One region of the Staphylococcus schleiferi genome, then DNA from elsewhere that is predicted to be linked to it. Evidence: riboswitches for the same ligand, from Rfam matches in the RefSeq annotation. Region 1 holds a riboswitch; each other region holds the start of a gene.
What was found. Region 1 has a riboswitch for thiamine pyrophosphate ahead of thiC (phosphomethylpyrimidine synthase ThiC). Riboswitches for the same ligand answer to the same signal wherever they lie in the genome.

Region 1 (6,357 bases):
ACTATTTACAATAGGAATCTTAATCTTAATATTTTCACCTCATCTTGCCCTTATATCGCTCATTATTATTGGGATAGCGTTAGGTATCGCATTTGGACTTGTCAATACGTTCTTTAGTTTAAGAACTGAAAGTGGCCTTACAGCAGCTAAACTAGCAGGGATGTCTCAAGCAGTCGGCTATCTCTTTGCATGTATTGGACCGCTATTTTTCGGAATCTTACATGATGTGACAGGCCACTGGGTATTCTCATTATTGATTCTACTGTTAACTGCCATCGCTGTTATGATTATTGGTGCACGTGCAGGACGTAATACAACGATTGAAGCTTCATTAAGAAAATAAGTTTTCATGCGTTCAAGACTATGAACGATGCCGTTAAGCTTTTCATATTCCATTTTACTTTTGAACACTAAAAAGGGAGCAAGCTGTCGTCTTAATCTTTGAGACGACAGCTTGCTCCCTCTTTTTTATGATCGTTATGCTCCCCATTTTTCCTCAAAATGGCCCACTTTCCAGACGAGTAGTGCAATAAGCCATGACAGTATGAGCACGATGACTAAAATATAGCCTAACTATCCAAAATCTAATTGTGTCAACCACCCTAAAAAGCCATGGTCCCAATGTTGTTTTTCGCCAATAAGCTGAATAATTTCAATACCACCTATAACAATTGCAGCAATGACTGAAATAGCGGTCATCGTCATATTGTAAAACAGCTTTCTAGCAGGACGCTCAAATGCCCAATGATAGGCATTTGTCATGAATACACCATCTAGTGTATCGAGTAAACTCATGCCTGATGCAAATAAGATCGGCAAAGCAATGATACCTAAAAATGGCACTGTATGTTGTGACGCCCCCGCTGATAACGCCAGTAAGGAGACTTCACTTGCTGTGTCGAATCCTAAACCAAATAAGAATCCTAAAGGAAAAACATGCCAACTTTGATTAATGAATTGAAAAAGTGGTCCTACAAAGCGCATGATTAAGCCTCTTGATTCAATCAATTCATTGATTTGGCTTTCACCAATTTCTTCATATTTCAATTTTCGGGATAATTGTATTAACTGAATCAGTATAACTAAGTTTAAAAGCCCAATTAATAATAAGAAAAATCCAGAAACCAATGTACCGATTAATCCACCTGTTGATTGAAAACCTGCTAAATGGCTTTGCGCCCAATGAACGGCTAACCCCTAACATAACTGCCATTAAAAAGACCACAGTTGAATGTCCGAGTGAAAAATAAAAACCTACCCCCATAGAATTACGCTGTTGTTCTAAAAGTTTACGTACCGTATTATCGATTGCAGCAATATGATCCGCATCAAATGCATGTCTCAATCCTAATGTATAGGCGACCACGCCCATTCCAATGATGAGCGGATGACTCGCTCCGCCAATCATTAGAAAAACAACACCTATAATATGTAAAAGCAGAATCACCACAAAATAAGGAAGAGCAGCTTTAATACCTTTCGTTCTTTCCATATCTTCATCACTTCAATTCTTATTTTATAATAATAAAATCATACAACGAACTAAACAAAATTAAAAGTTTTTCCCATTATTATCAAATAAACTTTTAATGATTATATTTATTAGAGGGTTATTTTCGGCTTAAAATATAACGTCTTAATAAATACTGATGTTACGCACAAAAATAGCAATAGAGGCAACGATGATGGCACATGACATTTAACTCAATCGTCACCCAATCATCGACCTCTATTGCTTATAATAGGACATAGACATCAGATAGATGGCTCAGTCCATTTTATTATTTCATCATACGTGCCACATGTCATTCATGTTTAATGATAAATCCGGCTACCTTGTGCTTTAAATTCTTTTGCTTTTTCTTGCATGCCCTCTAATTGATCCTTATGTGCGTCTCGAATATTGTGTGAAATACGCATTGAACAGAATTTTGGCCCACACATACTACAGAAGTGTGCGACTTTAGCTGATTCTGCTGGCAATGTTTCATCATGATAGGCTCTCGCACGTTCAGGATCTAAAGACAAATTGAATTGGTCAATCCATCGGAATTCGAATCGCGCTTTACTGATTGCATCGTCACGTTCTGTAGCGCCCGGCAAGCCTTTTGCGAGGTCTGCGGCATGTGCTGCAATTTTATACGTCACTACACCTTCACGTACATCTTCTTTATTAGGCAATCCCAAATGTTCTTTTGGCGTCACGTAACATAACATGGCTGTTCCATGACTCGCAATTTGTGCTGCCCCAATTGCAGAAGTGATATGATCATATGCAAGCGCAATATCAGTGGTAAGAGGTCCTAAAGTATAAAACGGTGCTTCTTTACAGTAAAAATCAGCGAGCTCTTGGTTCTCTCTAATTTTATGCATCGGGATATGTCCCGGTCCTTCAATCATCACTTGGACATCGTGTGCCCAAGCGATTTCAGTCAATTCACCTAGCGTCTTTAATTCCGCGATTTGACTTTCATCGTTCGCATCATAAATAGAGCCTGGTCTTAAGCCATCCCCTAAAGAAACAGCGATATCGTATTGGTTTAAAATCTGACAAATCTCATCAAAATGTGTATATAAAAAGCTTTCTTCATGATGTGCGAGACACCATTGTGCCATAATTGAGCCTCCACGAGAAACGATTCCCGTTAAACGATTTACAGTTAATGGGATATAACGTAATAATACACCTGCGTGAATCGTAAAGTAGTCTACACCTTGTTCAGCTTGCTCAATTAAAGTATCTCGATACACTTCCCACGTTAAATCTTCTGCAATGCCATTTACCTTTTCTAACGCTTGATAAATCGGCACTGTTCCAACCGGCACCGGAGAGTTACGAATCAAATATTCACGTGTTGCATGAATATTTTTACCTGTCGATAAATCCATAATCGTATCTGCACCCCAATGTGTTGCCCACACGAGCTTTTCAATTTCTGCTTCAATAGAAGAAGATACTGCAGAGTTCCCTATGTTGGCATTAATTTTAACTTGGAAATTTTTACCAATAATCATCGGTTCAGACTCTGGATGATTAACATTATTTGGGATAATCGCCCGCCCTTTAGCAATTTCATCTCTTACAAATTCTGGACTGACATTTTCACGACAAGCAACAAATTTCATCTCTTTCGTAATTATCCCTTTTTTAGCATAATGCATTTGGGTAACTTGATGGCCTGCTTTGGCTCTTCTAGGTTGATATTGAAAAGGATGTGTCACTAAATTTTGATGCGACGCTGACTTAAAACCATTATCAATCGATTGCACACGACGTCCTTGATAATGTTCAACATCATGACGCGCTTCAATCCAGTTGTCACGCAATGCAGGAATTCCTTTCGTAACATCGACTTCGTAATGATCGTCATGGTAAGGGCCTGCTGTATCATACACCACGATTGGATCATTATGAAGTACTTCCGTGTCCATGATTGTGTCAGATAACTGAATTTTACGGAAGGGGACGTGGATATCAGGGTCGACACCTTCCTTGTAAATACGCTGACTTGCCGGAAAATTTTTCTTCAATTCAATTTGTTCTTGTTTCATTCCCTTTGCCTCCTAATTCATGCTCGAGGCCTTTAATTCAACTGAAAACCAAAGAAAATGCGCACTCTAGAAAAGCTGAGTGCGCATTAAAGAAACGAATATATTATGAAGTGGCAGGCGTCCTGAGATGGCTCGTTTCATTATGAAAGACTAAACCAAAATAGACAGCGTTTCAAAAAACCACTTTATCTTTTAAATCATTTCGTTTGCTTCCCTACGCTAGTATAATCTAGATCAGGTTCAAAGGGTTGAGGCTTGCACCTCTTTCAGCTCATTAAAGCACCCCTAGCAAGTTCATATTTAAGTTTTGCAAATTTATCGTAACACTAAAAATGTAATATGACAATTCATCTTAGAAAAATTGCTGTTTCTAGTATGCATTTCGTTACACCGATTGGTTTATAAACAAAGCTCAAATTATAAAATCGGTGAGACTAATTTAGCAATCGATTGTTTAAATTTAACCCAATTTGACCGGTTTTCATACCGTTCAGGTGTTAATTGTTTAGAGACTTTTAAATCTTCTTTAAATGCAGAAATCAATGATTCAGCAATATCTTGATTGTAAATCAACGCGTTCACTTCAAAGTTCAATTTAAAGCTTCGCGCATCCATATTAGCAGAGCCGACTGACGCCACTTCTCCATCGATAACCATCATTTTGGAATGAATAAAACCATTTTCGTACGTATAGACATTGACACCTTCATACATTAACAATGCGACCGTTGTCAATGTCGCCAAATGAACGAAAGGTTGGTCTGGTTTATTCGGAATCATTAGATGAATATCGACACCTGATTTTGCAGCAATTCTCAAAGCATTGACGAAGCCCACATCAGGGACAAAGTAAGGCGACTGCATATAAATAGTTGATTTCGCATTCATAATCATTTTTAAATACGCAAATTCGAGTTGTGGCCAATCTCTGTTCGGTCCACTCAGACCTAATTGCATAGCAACTTGGCCATCTTTACGCGCATTTTCTGGGAAATAACGTTCACTATAATCAAGTTGATATTCATCAGCAATTTGTGAGTTCCAATCGTGAATGAAACCAAGTTGTAACGCGTCCACACCATCACCTTGTATGCGTAGATGCGTATCACGCCAGTAACCCATCTTTTCATCTAAACCTAAATATTCATCCCCTACATTAAAGCCCCCCACATAACCGATATCGCCATCGATGACTACGTTTTTGCGGTGATTCCGATTATTGACACGAAAGTTAACGAAAGGAATAATTTTCGCGTGGAAAAACGCTTCAACCTCTACACCCGCTTCAGTTAAATCTTTTAATTTTGATTTTCTTAACTGTTTTGAACCTACCGCATCATAGAGAAGTTTAACTTCAAGCCCTTCCTTCGCTTTATCTTTTAATATTTCAAGAACAGACTTACCAAGACCATCTAGATTCAAAATATAGAATTCCATGTGTATAGAGGTTTTGGCTGCTTTTAAATCTTGCTTCATCTTTTCAAAAAGTGCATGTCCATCAGTAAATGTCTTCACATGGTTATTTTCACTCAAAAAACTCACTTCACGTGTCAACATCATTTCCACTAAATCAGATTGCTTTTCTACAACAGGATTTTCTGTTTTAAAGGTGCGATCAATGAATTGTTGCTTTTGATTTTTGACACGCGTTCGCGCATCCTCGATTTCTTTTCCTTGTTCATGACGCGAGCTTTTCAATCTTACCGCTCGACCGAAAAACAAATACAGCAAGAAACCGAATATCGGCATAATAAATAGTAACAACAGCCAAGCCCATGTCGCTGTTGCTTCACGCCGATCCCGTTCCAAAAAGATAATAAACAATGCTAAAACAACATTTATCAGAAAAAAAATACCTGATACAATTCTGTATATCATGTTGACATTCGGATCAAATATGAGTTGCAATGGTGGCTCCCCCTTATCTATTTTTGAATGTCATCATTATAACGCAATTATTAGTTTTAAGCATTTAACTGAGCAATGAATAAATTAAATCAAACAAAACATGGCGAAAATTTTTCCATTTTCAATTCATTTGGGATAAACTAAAAGAAATCATCAAAGGAGGTTTTATAATGAGCTATATTGATTATATTCCGTCTAAAGATGGGACAAAGCTTTATGCTAAAATCACACGCGCAGAAAGACTTTTTGATTTTGAACTACCAGATGATGAAACGCTTGATGAACAAATTAATGTCATTATTGTTCACGGCTTAGCTGAACATTTAGACCGTTATGATAAAATTACTGACTTTTTAGTTTCAAATTCTATCAATGTTATTCGTTATGATCAACGTGGACATGGACGCTCTGAAGGTAAAAAAACACACTATGATCATAAAGATCAAATTATAGAAGACTTAGATGCAGTTGTTCAATATGTTAAAGACAACTTCGGTAATAAAATATACTTAATCGGTCACAGCATGGGTGGTTACAACGTTGCCTTTTATGGTACACGCTACCCTGGACGCGTGAATGGTATGATAACTTCTGGCGGTGTCACTAGAGATAACAATCGTTTCTTTGCAGAAGCATACGGCGACAGACAAACACCACCAGACACGTATTTTACTAACGTTTTATCAGAAGGCATTTGCTCTGACCTCAATGTGGTTAGAGATTATATCCACGATGCACTCGTTCCAAATGAAATCTCGATGGGCCTTACTTATGCCATTGTAGATGGTATTCTCGAACTGAAAGAAAACCCAGATGCATTTGTAGATGATGTTTTGGTTTTACACGGTCAAGCAGACCCTATCGTTAATCCAAAAGATTCATTACAATTTTATGACG
Region 2 (6,357 bases), 1.1 Mb from region 1:
TTAGCCCATTTAAACCATTTTTCTACAATCGCTTCACGCTTAGCACGTAAGCGTTCGATATCAATACTTCTACGTGTACGATGCGAAATATCATGTGTGAATTCAACTGTACGATCTTGAAAATCCTTGAAATGAATTTTAGAGGTGTTCGTAAATTGATACTTTTTACTTCTAGAATATGGATTTTCTTCACCTGTAATCTCTTCTTGCGATACAGGTAGTGAACGACGAAGAAATAAGAAATTCCATATTGCCATTTGTCCAATCAACCATAATACGACGAAAAATGTATTGATACTTAAAACGTCGATTGGTGCTATTTGACGACTTTCAATTCTTGTATAAAGTGCCAATTGTGTAATGATATAACAAATGCCGTAACTAAAAATAATCCATAAATAATGTTCTTTACGATGTAATGGATTCAGCTCATCTTTATACGCAATATAACCAATATGAATTAGAAATGGAATGATGAAAACAAACGCAATCCATCCATACACTTGTGACATAAAAATGAGTGTTAAAACGAAGAAAATGATTCCGATAAGTAAAAATAAAATAGATATGTCGTAATCAAATCGTGTCGTATTTGTGAGTGTTCGACCTATGAAGAGCATTAAAATACCAAAAAGAAGAATAATAATGCCACTTGCTAGCGGGATATCACCAATATACTTACTCATCACGCGGATAATTTCATTGAAAAAGGCCATAATGAAGTCCCATAAATTATCAATCTTAGAAATATGGTGCTTGCCATCCTTTAACTCATGAATGAGTGGAATATTTATAAAAATAATCACACTTAATAAAATTGACAGTGCACCGATAATATAGCTATAAATGACCTCGGTGTATTTGTTAAACAAAGACATCCTCTCACCTCAAAGTTATTATATACGAACTATGAATACCTGTCTGTAAAATTAATCAAATTCAGTCTTTAGAATGAGAATTTTCAATACTTATATCGCATCAAAATTTTAACTCGATTTCCCCACTATTGCGTACAGCAAGCATCCACGTATATACAATTGAAAACTTCAAAAAATACTTGATTGGTTTAGTATACCAAAAGATAGTCAGCACCTTAACCATTTCACTCATGCTTAAAATGACAAACTAACCTTCGTATATCATTCAAATTTTAGCACCGCTTCATCAATACGACTCAAATGATCTGAAAAGAAAAGCACTTTTCAATACATAAGTTTAAAATATCAAACCCCTTGGATGTCTCATCTCCCCCTCATCGCAGCCAAAACACGCATTGATATACATCCTTTAAAATCTTGTTTGAAACAATTATGTTTAGCGTTTTTCAATATGGGTTATGTATTATTATAGCTTTAAACGAAAGGGAGGCGTTTTAAATGTCTGAAAAAGATATTAAAAAAGCTGCAGAACAAGCAAAAGATAAAGAGCAAGAATTAAAAGATAAAAAAGAAGATGCTAAAGAAGGCGCTGAAAAAACAAAAGACGATATTCAAAAAACTTTTGAATAATGCGACCTTTTTATTTGAATGCTGTGCATTTATAGAAGTTTAACAAGGGATTGAACGTTAACATGTTCTAATCCCTTCTTTTGTGTTTGACAGACATCTCATTAGGCATATCATTCAAAGCATAGTATTGAAATTGTCGGCCATCTCGCCATTAAAAAGAATGTTGAAGAGTGTTGACTTTTGAATGGGCTAGGTGTACATTGACATTAACAATTAAATACGCACGCACTAGGGGTGTGAAAGCTGAGATGAGGATAAGCCTCGAACCCTTTGAACCTGAACTAGATGATACTAGCGTAGGAAAGTGTTTCATTTATAATGGATACGCCTTGTTATAGGAGAAAAGCACATGCTTCAATTAAGATGACTTGTATCCCATATAAATTATCACAGCATACGTCTGTCTCTAGTGTAAGAGATATGCGTATTTTTTTAATTTTGGGAGGTATACAGATGAAGAAAGGCTTAACATTATCAGATATTCTGGTCACTGTATTGGTTTCAGTCATTTTTGCAGTGATTTATAATTTATGGTGGATTGTGAATAATACAGTTCAACCTTTAGGATTACATTTAGATCAACTTTTGTATGGTATGTGGTTTAGTGCCGCTGTCGTTGCATATCTTATCATTCCAAAAATGGGGATTGCACTTTTAGCTGAATTTGCTGCAGGAGCTGGGGAAACGATTCTCATGGGACGTTTTGATATTCCTACGATTATTTATGCATTGCTACAAGGTCTTGCTTGTGAGATTGTATTTGCTATTTTCAGATATAAATCTCGTGCATTAATGGTAGCTGTTCTTGCAGGTATGGCAGCTGCAATCATTAGTTTACCGATTGACTGGTACTATGGTTACTTAAATGAAGTTGCCACATGGAATCTTATTTTACTTATTTCATTCCGTGTTATCAGTGGTGCAGTTCTAGCGGGTGTATTTCCTTATATCTTAGTCAAAGCCCTGGATCAGACCGGTGTCACTAAACTATTTCGACCTGCATCTAAAGATGATTACGATACATTGTAAGGTGGCTTCATTGTGTTAAAAGTTAAAAATTTACGCTTAAAATATCCAAGCGCACCCTATAAAATTTTTGATGGTATCGATATTGAAATAAAAGATAAAGAAAAAGTACTTTTACTTGGCCCTTCAGGTTCAGGTAAAAGTACATTACTCAATGTATTAAGTGGTATCGTACCGAATTTAATTGATTTACCTATGAAATATGATGAACTGCAAATTGCTGAGCACTCAGGTGTTATTTTTCAAGATCCTGATTCACAATTTTGCATGCCACAAGTGAATGAAGAGCTTGCTTTCATTTTAGAAAATCAGCAAGTCCCCCGTCATGAAATGGATGCAAAAATTCAATGGGCTTTAAAACAAGTGGGCCTTGATATTAATCCTAAACAATTGATCCATCATCTTAGCGGTGGGATGAAACAGAAGCTAGCCATTGCTGGCACTTTATTACAACGTGCAGATACTTTGTTTTTAGATGAGCCCACAGCAATGCTTGATACAGAAGCTACTGAAAATTTATGGACCTTGTTGAAAACGCTATGGCAAGACCAAACGGTATTAATTGTTGAACATAAAGTGGCACATATTTGGGACCATGTTGATCGTGTCATTTTAATGAATCATCAGGGTGAAATCATTCAACAAGGGACACCAAGCGATATTATGAAAAATTATGAATCTCTACTCACTGAATATGGCGTATGGCACCCTAAAGCATGGTCGCATGCCCCTGAACCACAAAAAGCTCCCTTTTCTGAGCAGGCATCATTATTTGAATTGGCGTTTCATCAAGGGGCTGTCCAAAGAAATCGTCAAACTTTATATGAAGTTGAAGACTTGACCATTCGTTCTGGAGAATGGATAACTTTAACTGGGAAAAATGGTACAGGCAAAACGACGCTATTAGAATCGATTATGCAGTTGATTCGTTATAAAGGCAAGATGACTTTTAATGGCAAAAAACTCACTAAAATTAAAGATGCTGCGCAACACATGTATCTGGTTTATCAAAATCCGGAGCTACAATTTATTCAAAATAGTGTATACGATGAAATCTATATTAATTACCACCATATGGATTCTAAAAATGCCAAATCTCGCACGTCTGAGATGCTCGCACTTCTTGATTTAGAGCATGTCTCACAGCAACATCCTTTTGAACTCTCAATGGGACAGAAAAGACGTTTAAGCGTGGCAACAGCTTTAAGTACTGAAGCGGATATCATTCTCTTAGATGAGCCTACATTTGGTTTGGATAGTCACAATACATTTAAACTTATTGAATTGTTTCAAAAACGTGTCGCTCAAGGACAAACGATTTTAATGGTAACCCATGACCCACATATTATTCAACGTTATCCATCAAGTCGTTTAGAAGTTAGAGGCAAACAATTACATGAAGTCGAGGTGGTGCGTGAATGATAGAGTCATGGAAAATACGTAATACGTTTATGGATCAAGTGAACATTGTAACGAAGCTATTTTTAGGCATCGCGTTATTCTTTTTCATCATTTTTATTCATAATTTTGATTTTATGATTTACCTCGCCACAATCATGTTTATATTTATGTGGCTTGTTAGTGGAACTAAATGGAAAGTTGTTTTAACCTTTTCGCTTATTGCGACATTTTTTGCGCTGACTTCATCTCTTTTTATGATTTTTTATGGCCATGGGAAGCACGTTTTATTTTCGTTTGGTTTCGTCAAAATAAGTACTGAAAGTTTAGTCAGAGGCCTTCACCTCTCTTTTCGAACAATGACAATCAGTTATTTTGGCTTGTCTATTGCGTTTACTTCGCAAGTCATTATGATTTTTTATAGTTTTATGCAACATCTAAAAGTCAAACCTAAAGTCGCATATGCATTTATGGCTGCGTTTCGTATGATTCCTTTAATGATTGATGCTTTATTCCAATTAAGAAATTCATTAAAGATGCGTTACCAAATGATCGATAATCAAAATTATTCAGGCTTTAAGCGATTGAAACATTTACTCATTCCTTTATTAAGTCAAAATATCCGAAAAGCGCATCGTCTTTCGGTAGCAATGGAGAAAAAAGGCTTTAAAGATGGACCACGCACATATTACTATCATGTGCCGTTCAGTTATAGAGATATCGTTTTAATCGTCATTACATTGGGTATTGTAATGCTGTCTTTCATATTAGCAGGTACGTTACCATTAACTGGAATTACAGATGCGCGCTAACACGAGTCACGCATCTGTTGCGTTTTCATGATCTCGATGATATGAAAAGGCATCGCACAGATTTCCTTTTAATCCCGTTTATAATTCCATCTGCAAAGGAAATCGGCACGTCACTTAAATCACAGAATAACACTGTGATTTAAGTGACGAACCATCGATGATGTAAGGCAGCATTCCCATACAATGCCTTTCCTTTGGCAGAGTAGACGTATATTGACGAAAGTTTTTTATAAAGCTTACGCGCAATATAGTCTGCTTATGCCTCTTTTTTTATGAGGATTTTTTTGCGCTCTGTCGAATCGGACAGTTACGCAAAAAAGAGGTTAAGCCGCATAACATGGCTTAACCTCTTTTTTGGATGAGCTACAATATGAGACGTTATACTCAATTACACATAGATACTCTTTCTTCTAATATAAGAAAATACAACCTCCTCAATTGACGAACGGCGTAATTGGGGAGGTTGTATTTCTGTTTCAATTTCTATCATTGAAGTGACGACGTCTCTTCATGTAAAGTTTATCCATTATGACAATGCTTTATTTGCAATATCATTTCGATAAAATAAGGCATCACTTTCTATTTGAGCTACACGTTGATACGCTTGCGCCTGAGCTGATTCAATAGTTGCGCCTTCACCGATTGCTAAAATCACACGGCCACCAGAAGTCACATATTGCTCATTTTCATATTTTAATCCACTTACAAAATAATGGTCTAAATCATTTTCAAACCCTGCAACAGCTAAACCTTTGTCATAGTCACCTGGGTAACCTTTTGAAGCAAGCATCACGCCGACTACAGCATTTTCTTTCCATTTCATATCAATAGGTTGCTTTTCATCTAATGCAATGATATGTGCCATAAGGTCACTTTCTAGGCGTGTTAATAAAACTTGTGCTTCGGGATCGCCAAAGCGTGCATTAAATTCTATGACTTTAGGACCTTCTTTCGTTAAAATCGCGCCAATATATAATAGACCAAAGAAGTCATAACCTTCTGCCTGCATCGCTTTTGCAATAGGCTGAGCAATCTTTTCATTAGCTTCTTTTAAAACTTGGTCACTGATATGTGGAACTGGGCAGTAAGCACCCATTCCGCCCGTATTAGGACCTTGATCTTGATCGAAAGCACGTTTATGATCTTGCGCAATCGTATCAAAAGGTACGGCATAGTCACCATTAACAAATGTCATGAGTGAAAACTCTTCACCTTCTAAAAACTGTTCAAAAACCACTTTGCTTTCTTTTTCAGGATATAAAATATCAACTGCTTCTTGCGCTTGCTCACGCGTTTCTGCAATAATTACGCCTTTACCAGCTGCTAAACCATCTTTTTTCAAGACCACTGGCAATTCACATGTTTCAATGTAAGCTAAAGCTTCCTCTTTATCATTAATTTCACGATAATCTGCTGTTGGGATATCATATTTTTCCATAAGACGCTTAGCAAAAGATTTTGATCCTTCGATTTGTGCAGCATCTTGATTAGGGCCAAATACTTTGATTTTTTCCGCTCTTAATAAGTCAGCTAATCCCCCAGTTAAAGGTTGCTCTGGTCCAATGATTACCCACTCTACTTGATGGTCTTTTGCAAATTCAACAATGCGATCG
Region 3 (6,357 bases), 400 kb from region 1:
ATGAACTTTGTACATATTAAATCTACGCATGATCGTTGGTATGAGCCAGCAATAGCATTCTATAAAAATAAATTAGACCATCTAGTAACAGAAGATGCGTCTGTTTTTGCGCGTTCACTCAAAACAGATAAAACCCAACACGACTTTGTATTTATTGTTGGTATTGAGGACGACGCCATTGTAAGCTTGGCGACAGCCCACTATGAAGCGACGACAAATGTCGGCTTTATTGTTTATCTTCTTGCACAACATAGTCAAGATTGTGAGGCCTGCTTGAAAACGACTTTAGAACAGATTGAGTATGAGTTGAATCGTATATCTAACCATCTTCACGGTCGAGATGTTAATTTCTTTATGTTTGAATCTACATTTGAATCTAACGATGTTGATGAAGAAACAGCAAAAAAAATTAACTTCCGTCGTCACTTTTTAGTAGATAACGGTTACGAAAAGCAAACTGAAATTACATACTTACAACCTTCATTAGATCGTAACGGTAAGCCCATCCCTTTAGATTTATATGTGAAAGGCAATATTCCTTTAACTAAGGATATTTTTGGTACAAGTGTTAAATCCTGCTACATTTTAAAATATGTTTATGCGAATCAAATACCACGAAGTATCATTTATCCATTACTTGTTAAAATGGGTTTACGCAAAGAACATCGCCCATAAGACCTTGAAATCAATGCTTAAAGCCGTTAAAATAATGAGAGAGGCAGACTGACGGGTCACTGAACGCACACTTCCGTACGTCTAAAAAGAAGAGAAAGGATCTAATGATATATGCTGACAAAAGAATTTGCCCAAAGATCAGGCTTAAGTGAAAAGCAAGTACGTAAAATCGTACAGCATCTTGAAGAACGTGGTTACCATTTAAATAAAACCGAATACCGTGGTCGAGAAGCGACTGATTTTAAAGAAGAAGATATTGAATTATTCCAAGAGATAACAGAACGTGTTGCACGTACAAATAGTTATGATCTTGCTTTTGAAGAATTAGAACAAGAAAAAGACTTTCTACAAGTTATCGTCAAAGAAGACAAACAGCACTTACCGAGCGATCAACAAGTGCCACAACTTATCAATGAATTACGCAATGAAATCAACAAAATGCGTGAAGAACGTCAAATGTTAGGTCAGATGGTCAGCCAAGTTCATCAACAACAAGAAGAATTAAAAGCGTTACATACCCAATTAAACCAACAACTTGAATCGAATAGTAAGTCTCTGGAATCACTGACAGCCGCACAAAAAGAACAAAGTGAACAATGGAGTCAAACGCAACAAAGCATCGAGACTCAAACTAAAGAGCAACAAGCACTTGTGCAATCGATTCAAAACAGTGAAAAGAAAGGCTTCTTCCAACGTTTATTCGGTGGTTAAAGCCATCCAACCTTTGCGTATCTTGCATATTTCAAATATGAAAGTTACAATAATAAATGAAATCAAATAAAAATTTATATGCTAGGGGTGCTCGAGGCGAGCTGAGAAAGAATTTATCTTAACTCTTTGAACCTGAGGTGGTTAGAACCAACGAAGGAAAGCGTATGATGACAATGAACTTAGTTCAACTCTTTTTAATGATGATTCAATCATCATTTTTCAATCATATACGTGTTCCTCCTGCATCCTTTCATGCAGGAGGCTTTTTTATGAAACAAACAATTATTATTGGTGCCGGCGTTATGGGTTTATCCATTGCAAGACAGCTGTCCTCTCAAAACCGGCATATTCGGATTATCGATCGTTATACCCCAAGAATGAATGCATCTTACGCTGCGGGAGGCATGCTTGGTGCACAGAACGAGTTTTTTGAAGCCAATCCACTGTATCACCTCGCTATGGAAAGTCGTGCAATGATGCCTGAAGTTGCAGCTGACCTCGAACAAGAGACTGGAATTAATATTGAATATCAAAAATACGGTTTAATTAAAGTGGCTTCTCAAAAACAAGATATCCAAGCAGTAGAAGCGCAATTCCAATTTTTACACAGCCAAGATCACACGATTAAACAACTCTCAAAATACGCTCTAAAACAACGTTTCCCCAAACTCGATCCTAATCAAAGTGCTGCTTTTAAAATCCAAGATGATGGTCAAATTAACGCAAACACCTATACGAAAGCATTAATTGCTTCCGTTATAAAGCGCGACTATATTGAACTCATGACACAGACCGAAGTCTTAAAAGTTGAACGTCATCACAATGGTTATACAGTCATTACCTCTAAAGGCAACTTTTCAGCAGATGAACTGATTATTGCTGCGGGCGCTTGGTCGGGGACTTTACTCCAACAACTCCATATCCAATTACCTACTCAACCAGTTAAAGGTGACGTTAAGCTGATTGCCTCTTGTTATAAAGGGTTGAAGGAAACCATTTTTAATATGAATGGTTGTTACATCGTACCCAAATTGCCTAATCGTTTCTTAATTGGTGCGACATCAGACTTCGATAGCTGGAGTATTGAAAATGATGCGAACAACTTGTCATGGTTAGATCAAGAGAGCTTGTCTATGATTCCGCAACTCAAAAATCATCATGTAATCAAAACATGGACGGGCATTCGACCTATCACACCTAACCAAGAGCCAATTATGGGAGAAGTTGAAGACCATCTTTATGTATCCACAGGGCATTATCGAAATGGTATTTTACTCTCACCTATAGCAGGTACGTTGATGGCAAAATTGATTGACGGCCATGCTAAAGCGAAAGAACAGCTCACCCCCTTTTCACCCAAAATTGCTCAGATAAAAAATAAAGCTTGATTTTATACTTTTTTCCTATTATCCTATTGTATAAGTCGGAATTAAGAAGGAAGCGTATTTTGATATGTCTGTGTTTTTAACTATTGTTAATTTAATTATTTTTATTTTCGCTCTTATTGGACTTTGGTTCATGACGAAAAAACATGTTAAATTCCCTAAACGTGTCTTTACTGCACTTGGTTTAGGGATCTTATTAGGCCTTCTACTCCACCTCATTTATGGTGTTGATAGCAAAGTCACATCAAAAACGACAGAGTGGGTTGGCTTAGTGGGTGATGGTTACATTGCCCTCTTGCAAATGATTGTTATCCCATTAATCTTTGTTTCAATTGTTGCTGCTTTTACGAAAATCGATATTGGTGAAAAGTTTGCTAAAATGGGCGGATTGATTTTTGCTTTCCTTATTGGAACAGTAGCAATCGCAGCAATTATCGGTATTATTTATGCAGTCGTCTTTAATTTAGATGCTTCTAGCATTGACCTCGGTCACGCTGAGAATGCACGTAGCTCTGAAATTGCAAGTCAGGCTAAAGAATTAACGGCAACGACATTACCTGCTCAAATTTTAGAGTTAATCCCATCTAACCCATTTTTAGACTTTACGGGGCAACGTGCGACATCTACAATTGCTGTCGTAATCTTTGCCGCTTTTGTCGGCTTTGCCTTTTTACGCGTGACACGTAAACAACCTGAAAATGGTCACACACTTAAACGCGGTATCGACGCAGTCTATTCACTTGTAATGGCTATCGTTACATTCGTCTTAAGACTTACACCGTACGGGATTCTAGCAATTATGATGAAAACCATTGCGACGAGTGACTTCGCTGCCATTTGGACGCTAGGAAAATTTGTTATCGCATCTTATGCTGCACTCATCACGATGTATATCATTCATATGATTATCCTTGCTATCATAGGCGTCAACCCAATTCAATATATGAAGAAAACAGCCGAAGTCATTTTATTCGCGTTTACTTCACGTTCAAGTGCCGGTACATTACCATTAAATGTTCAAGCACAAACGAACCGTTTAGGCGTGCCTCAAGCCATTGCAAACTTCTCTGGCTCATTTGGCCTTTCGATTGGACAAAACGGTTGTGCGGGTATCTACCCTGCCATGCTAGCCATTATGGTTGCACCTGTAGCTGGCGTAGAGGTTGATTTTAAATTCCTTGCAACTGTTGTTGTTGTCGTCGTACTCAGCTCATTTGGTGTTGCTGGTGTCGGAGGCGGTGCAACATTTGCATCTATCCTTGTACTTTCAGCGTTAAATTTACCAGTTGGACTCGCTGGTGTACTCATCTCTGTTGAACCTTTAATTGATATGGGACGTACAGCGCTAAATGTTAATGATTCAATGTTAGCAGGTACTGGAACAGCTAAATTAACAAAACAATTAAATGAAGAAACATTTAATTCAAATCACTATGATGAATTAACACCGCAACATTAATAACATCATAACAAAACCCCTTTCAATCTTACGTGTGGAAAAGATTTGAAGGGGTTTTTGCTATTACAACTTTATGATTCAGATACTTTCAATTAAAAGTTTGCTGATTTATTTCCTATTAAAACCTGCCATTTGTAACCATTCTTTCATTTCTGTACGTTGCTTACTGCTCATAAATCTCGCTACTTGTTGTGACCATGTCTCATTGCGCTCACCGTTTGTACGCTGACTATAATATTGTGATACTTCTTGATCATATGCCTCTAGCTGTTTTGATAACTGTTCATCATTTTGGGAATACGTATCAATATGAAAAACATGTTCACGTGGCAATCTTGGTTTAGGAGCACCATTTTCATCATCAGCTGGAACGCCTAATGCCATTCCAAACAATGGAAAAACATGTTCAGGTAGTTTTAATATTTCTCTCACACGTTGTACGTCATTACGTAATGAACCTAAATAAACAATGCCGTAACCCATATCCTCTGCAGTCAGTGCAATATTTTGTGCTGCCAACGCTGCATCTACTGTACCTACGAGTAATCCCTCAGAAGACTCAAAGCTATCTTCCATATCAGCTTCAAGTTTCTCACTAATTAACTGATGACGGTGATAGTCAATCACGAAAACAAGTAAATAACCATTTTCTACGACGTAAGGCTGCCCAGAAACTTCTTTTAAAGCTTCTTTCTTTTCAGCATCTTCTATACCAATAATTGATGTTGTCTGTAAATAGCTAGAAGTTGAAGCCATTTGCCCTGCTTCAATTAATTTTTCGATTGTGTCTCTACTAATTTGATTTGATTTAAACTTTCTAACTGAGTGATGTCGTTTTGCCAAATCATACACATACTCTGACATTTATAAACACTCCTTATCCTTTTTCTATATCCTATCAAAACACTCAAGAAAACGCATGTCCCTTGCATATCATGCATACCCTTAAATCGTAGAAAAATAACAACAGAAGACATGCTGTATATTAAATTGGTCGTTGTTGATTGAGAGGCTATGTATTTCTGTACTATATAGTTGTAATTGAGAATCAGCGCCCGTAAATGATATTAGTAAGCATCTTATTCATCGTTCATTTGAATTGTTTAACACTTTTTAGAATAAAATTAATAACGCCTTTATTATCCAATTTCAAGCCTTTTTCATCATTAAGGTGATACATTTATTAGAATTTAAAGCGCAATTTTTATCGTTTTAATCGCGCTAACACAGGTCGAAACGCTGATTCCACTGTCTTTCGCAGCGTATGTCCCTTTCAACAATGATATTTATTTGACGGAAAGCATGTTCCATGTCATAATAGCTATTGAGATTAGAATTATTATTAATAAGGAATTATAATTAAGACGAGATGTCTTTAAATTCTAATCTAAAATAATAATGATTCATATAATAGGAGGATTTCGATTATGTCATTAATTGGTAAACAAATCGAGGAATTTTCAGCACAAGCTTACAACGCAAAAACAGATGAATTTGTTGAAGTTTCACACGAAGACTTAAAAGGTAGCTGGAGTGTTGTTGTATTCTATCCAGCTGATTTCTCTTTCGTATGTCCAACTGAATTACAAGATGTTCAAGAGCAATATGCGAAATTACAAGAACTTGGTACAAACGTATACTCTGTTTCTACAGATACACACTTCGTACACAAAGCTTGGCATGATCACTCAGATGCAATTAGCACATTAGAATACACAATGATTGGTGACCCATCTCAACAAATCACACGTTTATTTGATGTATTAGATGAAGAAAAAGGTCTTGCACAACGTGGTACTTTCATCGTTGACCCTGACGGTGTTGTACAAGCTGCAGAAATCAATGCAGACGGTATCGGCCGTGACGCAAGCACACTTGTTCACAAAATCAAAGCTGCACAATATGTGCGTGAAAATCCAGGTGAAGTTTGCCCAGCAAAATGGGAAGAAGGCGGCGAAACTTTAACTCCAGGATTAGACTTAGTCGGTAAAATTTAAGGAGGCTATGCTGCATGTTAAATCAAGAATTGAAGCAACAATTATCGCAACTTCTTGATTTGATGGAAGGTGACGTTGTACTTAAAGCAAGTACAGGTTCTGACGAAAATTCACAAAAAGTTGAAAACCT
Region 4 (6,357 bases), 700 kb from region 1:
AGTACCATATTTCATCAGCATCAATGCGATGAAAATGAGAAATGTTTGCGTCTTCTAATAAAAAATAAATGCTTGAATAATTTGGACGGCCTTCTGTCTGATCTGGACTTAATATCGTTTCACGATAATATCCCCCTTCAGGATGAGGGGTTAAATTAAGATGCTGTATCCATTCTTGAACATTCATAATAAATGCCTCCCAAAGATTTATTATAGTTCAACATTATGAAAGACACGTTGTACATCTTCAAGGTCTTCTAATACGTCAATCAATTTTTCAAAAGTCGCTTGGTCTTCATCAGAAAGTTGCACTTCTGTTTGCGGTAACATTTCAAATTCTGCAACTTCAAAGTCAGTGACGCCCATGTCGCGTAAAGCTTGTTGAACTGTAGCAAACTGATCAGGTTCAGCATAGACGATTGTCAAATCACCTTCTTCAACTACGTCACGAACATCTATATCGTTTTCCATTAATGCTTCAAGTACAGCATCTGCATCAAAACCTTCAAAGGCAAATGTCGCTGTGTGATCGAACATATAAGCAACTGAACCAGAAACACCCATATTTCCTCCATTTTTACCAAATGCGGCTCTTACATCAGATGCCGTACGATTAACATTGTTTGTTAAAGCGTCAACGATGACCATGGAGCCACTTGGACCAAAACCTTCATAACGTAACGCATCGAAATTTTCTTCGCCGCCACCTTTAGCTTTGTCGATTGCTCTTTCAATAATATGGTTGGGTACAGAATAAGTTTTAGCACGTTCAAGTACAAGTTTTAACGCTTGGTTTGACTCTGGATCTGGCTCTCCTGATTTTGCGGCCACATAGATTTCTTTACCAAATTTTGCATAAATACGACTTGTATTTTTATCTTTTTGTGCTTTCTTTTCTTTAATGTTATTCCATTTACGTCCCATTACTTCCATCTCGCTTTCACATGCTTTTTTGAATACTCTTTATTATACATGGAAATTTTACAGTATGGCAAATTCTACTCAATGTGAACAGGTTGTACGAATAATCGTTGTACTAATTCATGCGCCGTTTGCTGATCTGACGCGTGATAAATCAACAACCGCCCATCTTGATATAATGTCATTTCATAGTCTTTATATTGTAATCGTTTAATAAAATGATTTTCGATTAAACATGTCACACTAGGATGGATTTTTGCTGAAAACTGCTCTGGAGAGAGTCTATATTGATAAACGCCACCACACAGTAATTGTGTTTGTTCAAGTTGTTTATGATTTAATCGATCATATTGATGTTGAGCACAAACTTTACAATCTTCTTCTTTCAATGCTTTGATAGACAATGTTTTCATTTTGCCACGATAAATATCCATTGTCGTCATACGATAAGAAAAATCACCATGCATCAAATAATGGAAGACTTCTGCTACAACCAGACTACTCGCCATATGAACAGCGGGCGGAAGAACACCATTAATATCACAACTTTCCATTGTATCTGGTACGTCTGGCATTACACAATGTAAGCATGGACCATCTTGATGAATTGGAAAAACACTCACTTGGCTCCCCACTACTGCCCCATAAATATAAGGAATATTTAACTTTCTAGAGGCTTCATTAACTAAATAACGTGTTTCAAATCGATCAAGTCCATCTAAAATCATGTCGGGTTGCGTTTCATTGAGGATACCCAATATGTTCCTTGCTGTAATCTCCTCATTCAATGGTTCTATCGTCACTTCATGGTTCATTGCTGACAGATGTTGTTGTAATGCAAATACTTTCGGCGTCATAGCTTGTACATCTGCTTCAGTATAGCCACTTTGACGATGTAAATTAGATAAGGACACCACGTCTTTATCAACAATTGTTAAACGGCCGACACCACTTCGCGTCAATTGCTCTGCGATACCACTGCCTAGCGCACCAACACCGATAACCATCACATGTAATTGTTGCAGTTGGACTTGTCCTTGTTGACCAAAAGGTTTAAATTTCTCTTGTCTGTTATAGCGGGTCATTATAAGAACCCTAACCCCTCTGATGGACTTGATTGAACAGCATTATAGCGAATAGGAATACGACCCGCTTCATAGCTCAAGCGACCCGCTTCAATACCTTTTTTCATTGCTTCTGCCATTTTCACAGAATCTTTAGCACGTGATACTGCAGAATTTAATAATATCGCATCTGCCCCAAGTTCCATCGCTTCCGCACAGTCTTTTGCTGAACCTATCCCCGCATCCACAATAACAGGAACTTGGCTTTTTTCTATAATATAACGTAAGTTTAAAGGATTGCTAATCCCTCTTCCTGTACCAATTGGCGAAGCAAGTGGCATCACGGCATGTACACCGAGCGCTTCCAAACGTTTCGCTAACACAACATCATCTGAAATATATGGACAAACAATGTAGCCTTTTTCTAATAAAATTTCACATGCTTTATAAGTTTCGAGGGGATCAGGTAATAATGTTTCATCATCACCAATTACCTCTACTTTAATCATGTCACATACACCAGCTTCATTTGCCAATTCAGCAATACGTACTGCTTCTTCAGCCGTTTTCGCACCTGCTGTATTTGGAAATGTCGTAAATTTAGATAAGTCCACATTGGCTAAAGGGTTCGGCAACTTTTCATCATACAAACTCATTCGGCGTACCGCAAATGTAAGTACTTCTGTTTCAGATGCATCAATTGCACGAGATTGAATCTCTTCATTTTCGAATTTACCTGTTCCTAAAAACAATCTTGAATTGAAACTTAAATTACCAATTTTAAACATCATTAACCGCCTCCAACAAATTCTAAAAGTTCTAACTGATCGTCTTCACGCACTTCAGTTGTATCCCACTCTGAGCGTTTTACAACTTCTTCGTTACGTTCAACTGCCATGCGTTTTGATTCAATACCAAAGTGATTCAATATATCACGAATCGTAGTGCCTTCATCGAAAAGTTGCCTTTCACCATTCACATATACTTGCATTACCTTCACTCCTTTGCACGCCAATAAGTGACCATTTGTCTAAACTGATGGATTTCGTTTGAAAACGCACTTCCGATACATGCGATCCCCGAAAAACCTGTAGGAACGTTTTGGATTGTCTCAAGACGAATGCCTCCAATTGCAATAATAGGAAAGTCAATAGACAACACTGCTGCAATTTCACTAGAGGATCGTGGTGGCTGATGGGGCTTAGAGGGTGTGGGAAAGAGATGACCAAACAATACGAAATCAAAATGTTGGGCTTGCGCATAGCGAATACTATTTTCAGAATGCGTAGACATACTAATACGATAATCCGGCGACTTCTGTTTGATATGTTCGGCGTTAACATCACCTTCTCTGAAATGAAGGCGATGAATGCCCAATTGCTCGGCAAGCTGCACATCCGTATGTACAATCATTTTAGATTTTGGAAAACCTTCATCATGCAACTTTAAAATCCAATTTTCTAGTTCAGGCTTTCTCATAGGTGTCCTGAAAATGACGCCATCAATATCAGGTTCAATTGCACACAAGCGTTGAATATGCGTATAATCAAGCCTTTGATAAGGTGTAACCACTACAATCATCGTATCCATCCTCCTTAACGCAACAAAAAAAGCTACTTTTCATAAATCAAATTAAGAAAAGTAGCGTGTTATTCCCACGAATTCAGCCACTTTCCTACGCCAGTACGAACTGGATCAGGTTCAGGAATTTTGAAATCGCATTTCAATCTCAGCCATTCGCAATGGCACTTCCAGTGGAATCGTTTTATCTATTCAATTGCGTTAACGTTTTACCATACGTGTTAATTCTAACACATAACGAATAATACGGAAAAGGTTTAAGAACAAATTGAAACCCATCTCTCTAAGTGAAAATTGTCCTCGTTTCATCCGATTAAAGTCATAAAGCGTATACAATAAGAATAATAACAAACCTACCACCGCAATGAGCGTATGGTAAATCGGGTTATGGATAAACCACCCAAGTAGACTTGCTAAAATTAAAGCGATAAGTGTCACGAATAAATATTTTCCAATACTTGAAGCATCTTTTATCAAAAAATAACCTAAAAAGCCAAAGATAAGAAACGCCGCAATCGCTAATAAAACAGTGTTAAAAAATACACTTGGCCCTAAATCTTCTAACGTATACATAAATGTGGCATAGGATAATAAGCCTGCAACAATGGTATAAATATGTGAAATGATAGGACCACTAAAACGTACACGTTGGACAACCATCGAAATCAGAATAAGGATAAGTAATCCTATCGATAGCGGTTGGCGCCATGCTTCTGGTAAAAATTGACCTAAATAAGTTGAAATCCCAAAAATAAGCCAATAATAAACAAAAAAGAGCCAAACTTTTCCATAAGCCTTACTAGGGGGTTGATGTGTTGATGATGACATCTTTTCTCTCCTTTCTTTTTGGTTGTTATATTTTACGATAGATTGTGTTACGAATAAAATAAAGTCTCTTGTCTTGTACCCGAAAATGCACTTTTTAGACCTCATTCAATATCGCATTAAATTTTCATCTCGATAAATTCGCGTCTTATGGCCCTTTTTATTACGTCATTTTTTATTTTACATTCAGTTGAAACAGCCTGGGTATCAACCTATAAAACACTTCAACGCCCTTATTAAGCCATTAGAAATTGCACACTGTTCAATGACTCACTGTTACGATGAATCGATGCACGTTTGAATTTAAAACAATGAAGCACTGTATATTTTTGACGATGCATGGATGGCGAGACGCCTGAGGGAACAGGACAAGCCGAAGACTACAGGCTGAGGCTGTCCCCTCGGAAAGCGAAGCCATCCATACAAGTAATCCAACATCAAAAACGCTCTAAGACAGTTTAATTAAAAACAATCTTAGAGCGTTTGAATTGAGGAAATAACCCCAGCCTCATCTCATCATAAACCGTACAACGGCCACTGTACAATCAACAATTAATGTGCTGACAAATGATCTAACGCCATATTTAACGCCAACACATTCACATAGTCATCATACATCGTTCCTTTATGTGCTTGCTTAGTAATTAATTGATCAATTTGTTGTGGTGAGAGATTTCGTTGTTTTGCAATACGTGCCACCTGTTGTTTTGCATTATCCACCGTAATATCCGGATCTAAACCTGAACCAGATTCTGTCACCGCATCAATCGGTGTATGGTGACCATCATCTTGTTTTAAGTCTTCTACTCTCTTTTTAAGTTCAGGATTGCCATTTGAATAGTTATCACTACCAGAAGCCACCCCTTTTTCTTTTAATGTCGTTTTATCCATATTATATTTGACAGCACTCGTTCTTCCGTGAAAATACTGAGGTTCATTCCACTGCTGTCCAATGAGATTTGAACCTACTACCTTACCATTCTGTGTCACAAGACTTCCGTTAGCTTGGTGATGAAACAACGTCTGTCCAACTGCCGTTACAGCCAATGGAAAGAGGACACCACACAAAACCATTGTCATTACAACGAGTCCTATGCTACTTCTTATCGCTTTCATATACACCCTCCTATATCCACCATTGAACAATGAGATCGATGAGTTTAATTCCAATAAACGGAACAATCATACCACCCAATCCATATACCAACATATTTTTCATGAGGATGGTCTCCGTTGAAGCACCTTTAATGCGCACACCTTTCATCGCAATTGGAATTAATAATGCAATAATCAGTGCATTAAATATTAACGCTGAAACAATTGCAGATTCAGGAGAATTCAAACGCATAATATTTAAAATACTCATTTCCGGTACAGTGACCATCATCATTGCAGGTAAAATCGCAAAATATTTCGCAATATCATTCGCAATACTAAATGTTGTCAACGCACCTCTCGTCATCAATAATTGTTTACCGATTTTAACAACTTCCATCAGTTTAGTTGGATTTGAATCCAAATCAATTAGATTTGCTGCTTCTTTTGCACTTAATGTACCTGAGTTCATAGCTAATCCAACGTTGGCTTGTGCTAATGCAGGCGCATCGTTTGTTCCGTCTCCTGTCATCGCGACGATATGCCCTTTTTCTTGTTCTTCTTTAATGACTTTTATTTTATCTTCTGGCTTACATTCTGCGATAAAACGATCCACACCCGCTTCTTTCGCAATAGTCGCGGCAGTTAATTCGTTATCACCTGTACACATAACTGTTTCGATGCCCATTTGACGTAACTCTTGAAAACGTTCGACCAATCCTTCTTTAATGACATCTTTTAAGTAAATAACGCCTAAAATGGTTTGATCTTCAACGACGATTAAAGGTGTTCCGCCTTTACTAGAGACTTCAGTAACCAGCGATTCAATATTAGAAGGTACCCTGCCGCCTTTTTGTTTAACATATTTAAT

Region 2: it holds a riboswitch for thiamine pyrophosphate, as region 1 does, so the genes downstream of both, MUA40_RS08380 (ECF transporter S component) here and thiC (phosphomethylpyrimidine synthase ThiC) in region 1, are expected to answer to the same signal.
Region 3: it holds a riboswitch for thiamine pyrophosphate, as region 1 does, so the genes downstream of both, thiO (glycine oxidase ThiO) here and thiC (phosphomethylpyrimidine synthase ThiC) in region 1, are expected to answer to the same signal.
Region 4: it holds a riboswitch for thiamine pyrophosphate, as region 1 does, so the genes downstream of both, MUA40_RS10280 (thiamine phosphate synthase) here and thiC (phosphomethylpyrimidine synthase ThiC) in region 1, are expected to answer to the same signal.

The regions. Positions count from the first base shown of each region.
Region 1 covers NZ_CP094712.1:354,145-360,501, reverse strand. The annotation lists gene MUA40_RS01470 (CynX/NimT family MFS transporter) at 1-343, shown strand, start outside; partial or broken gene MUA40_RS01465 (HoxN/HupN/NixA family nickel/cobalt transporter) at 478-1,492, opposite strand; gene thiC (phosphomethylpyrimidine synthase ThiC) at 1,816-3,552, opposite strand; TPP riboswitch at 3,747-3,849, opposite strand; gene cls (cardiolipin synthase) at 3,970-5,460, opposite strand; gene MUA40_RS01450 (alpha/beta hydrolase) at 5,631-6,357, shown strand, end outside.
Region 2 covers NZ_CP094712.1:1,788,950-1,795,306, forward strand. The annotation lists gene auxA (lipoteichoic acid stability factor AuxA) at 1-878, opposite strand, end outside; gene graF (glycopeptide resistance-associated protein GraF) at 1,377-1,508, shown strand; TPP riboswitch at 1,729-1,828, shown strand; gene MUA40_RS08380 (ECF transporter S component) at 1,962-2,537, shown strand; gene MUA40_RS08385 (ABC transporter ATP-binding protein) at 2,550-3,956, shown strand; gene MUA40_RS08390 (energy-coupling factor transporter transmembrane component T family protein) at 3,953-4,744, shown strand; gene purD (phosphoribosylamine--glycine ligase) at 5,271-6,357, opposite strand, start outside.
Region 3 covers NZ_CP094712.1:2,470,895-2,477,251, forward strand. The annotation lists gene MUA40_RS11780 (hypothetical protein) at 1-675, shown strand; gene MUA40_RS11785 (DNA-binding protein) at 787-1,386, shown strand; TPP riboswitch at 1,460-1,562, shown strand; gene thiO (glycine oxidase ThiO) at 1,656-2,774, shown strand; gene MUA40_RS11795 (L-cystine transporter) at 2,839-4,230, shown strand; gene nfsA (oxygen-insensitive NADPH nitroreductase) at 4,339-5,094, opposite strand; gene ahpC (alkyl hydroperoxide reductase subunit C) at 5,658-6,227, shown strand; gene ahpF (alkyl hydroperoxide reductase subunit F) at 6,242-6,357, shown strand, end outside.
Region 4 covers NZ_CP094712.1:2,171,409-2,177,765, forward strand. The annotation lists gene MUA40_RS10255 (cupin domain-containing protein) at 1-187, opposite strand, end outside; gene MUA40_RS10260 (YebC/PmpR family DNA-binding transcriptional regulator) at 211-924, opposite strand; gene MUA40_RS10265 (ThiF family adenylyltransferase) at 999-2,006, opposite strand; gene MUA40_RS10270 (thiazole synthase) at 2,006-2,773, opposite strand; gene thiS (sulfur carrier protein ThiS) at 2,776-2,976, opposite strand; gene MUA40_RS10280 (thiamine phosphate synthase) at 2,982-3,566, opposite strand; TPP riboswitch at 3,641-3,748, opposite strand; gene MUA40_RS10285 (Bax inhibitor-1 family protein) at 3,768-4,394, opposite strand; gene kdpC (potassium-transporting ATPase subunit KdpC) at 4,944-5,507, opposite strand; gene kdpB (potassium-transporting ATPase subunit KdpB) at 5,518-6,357, opposite strand, start outside.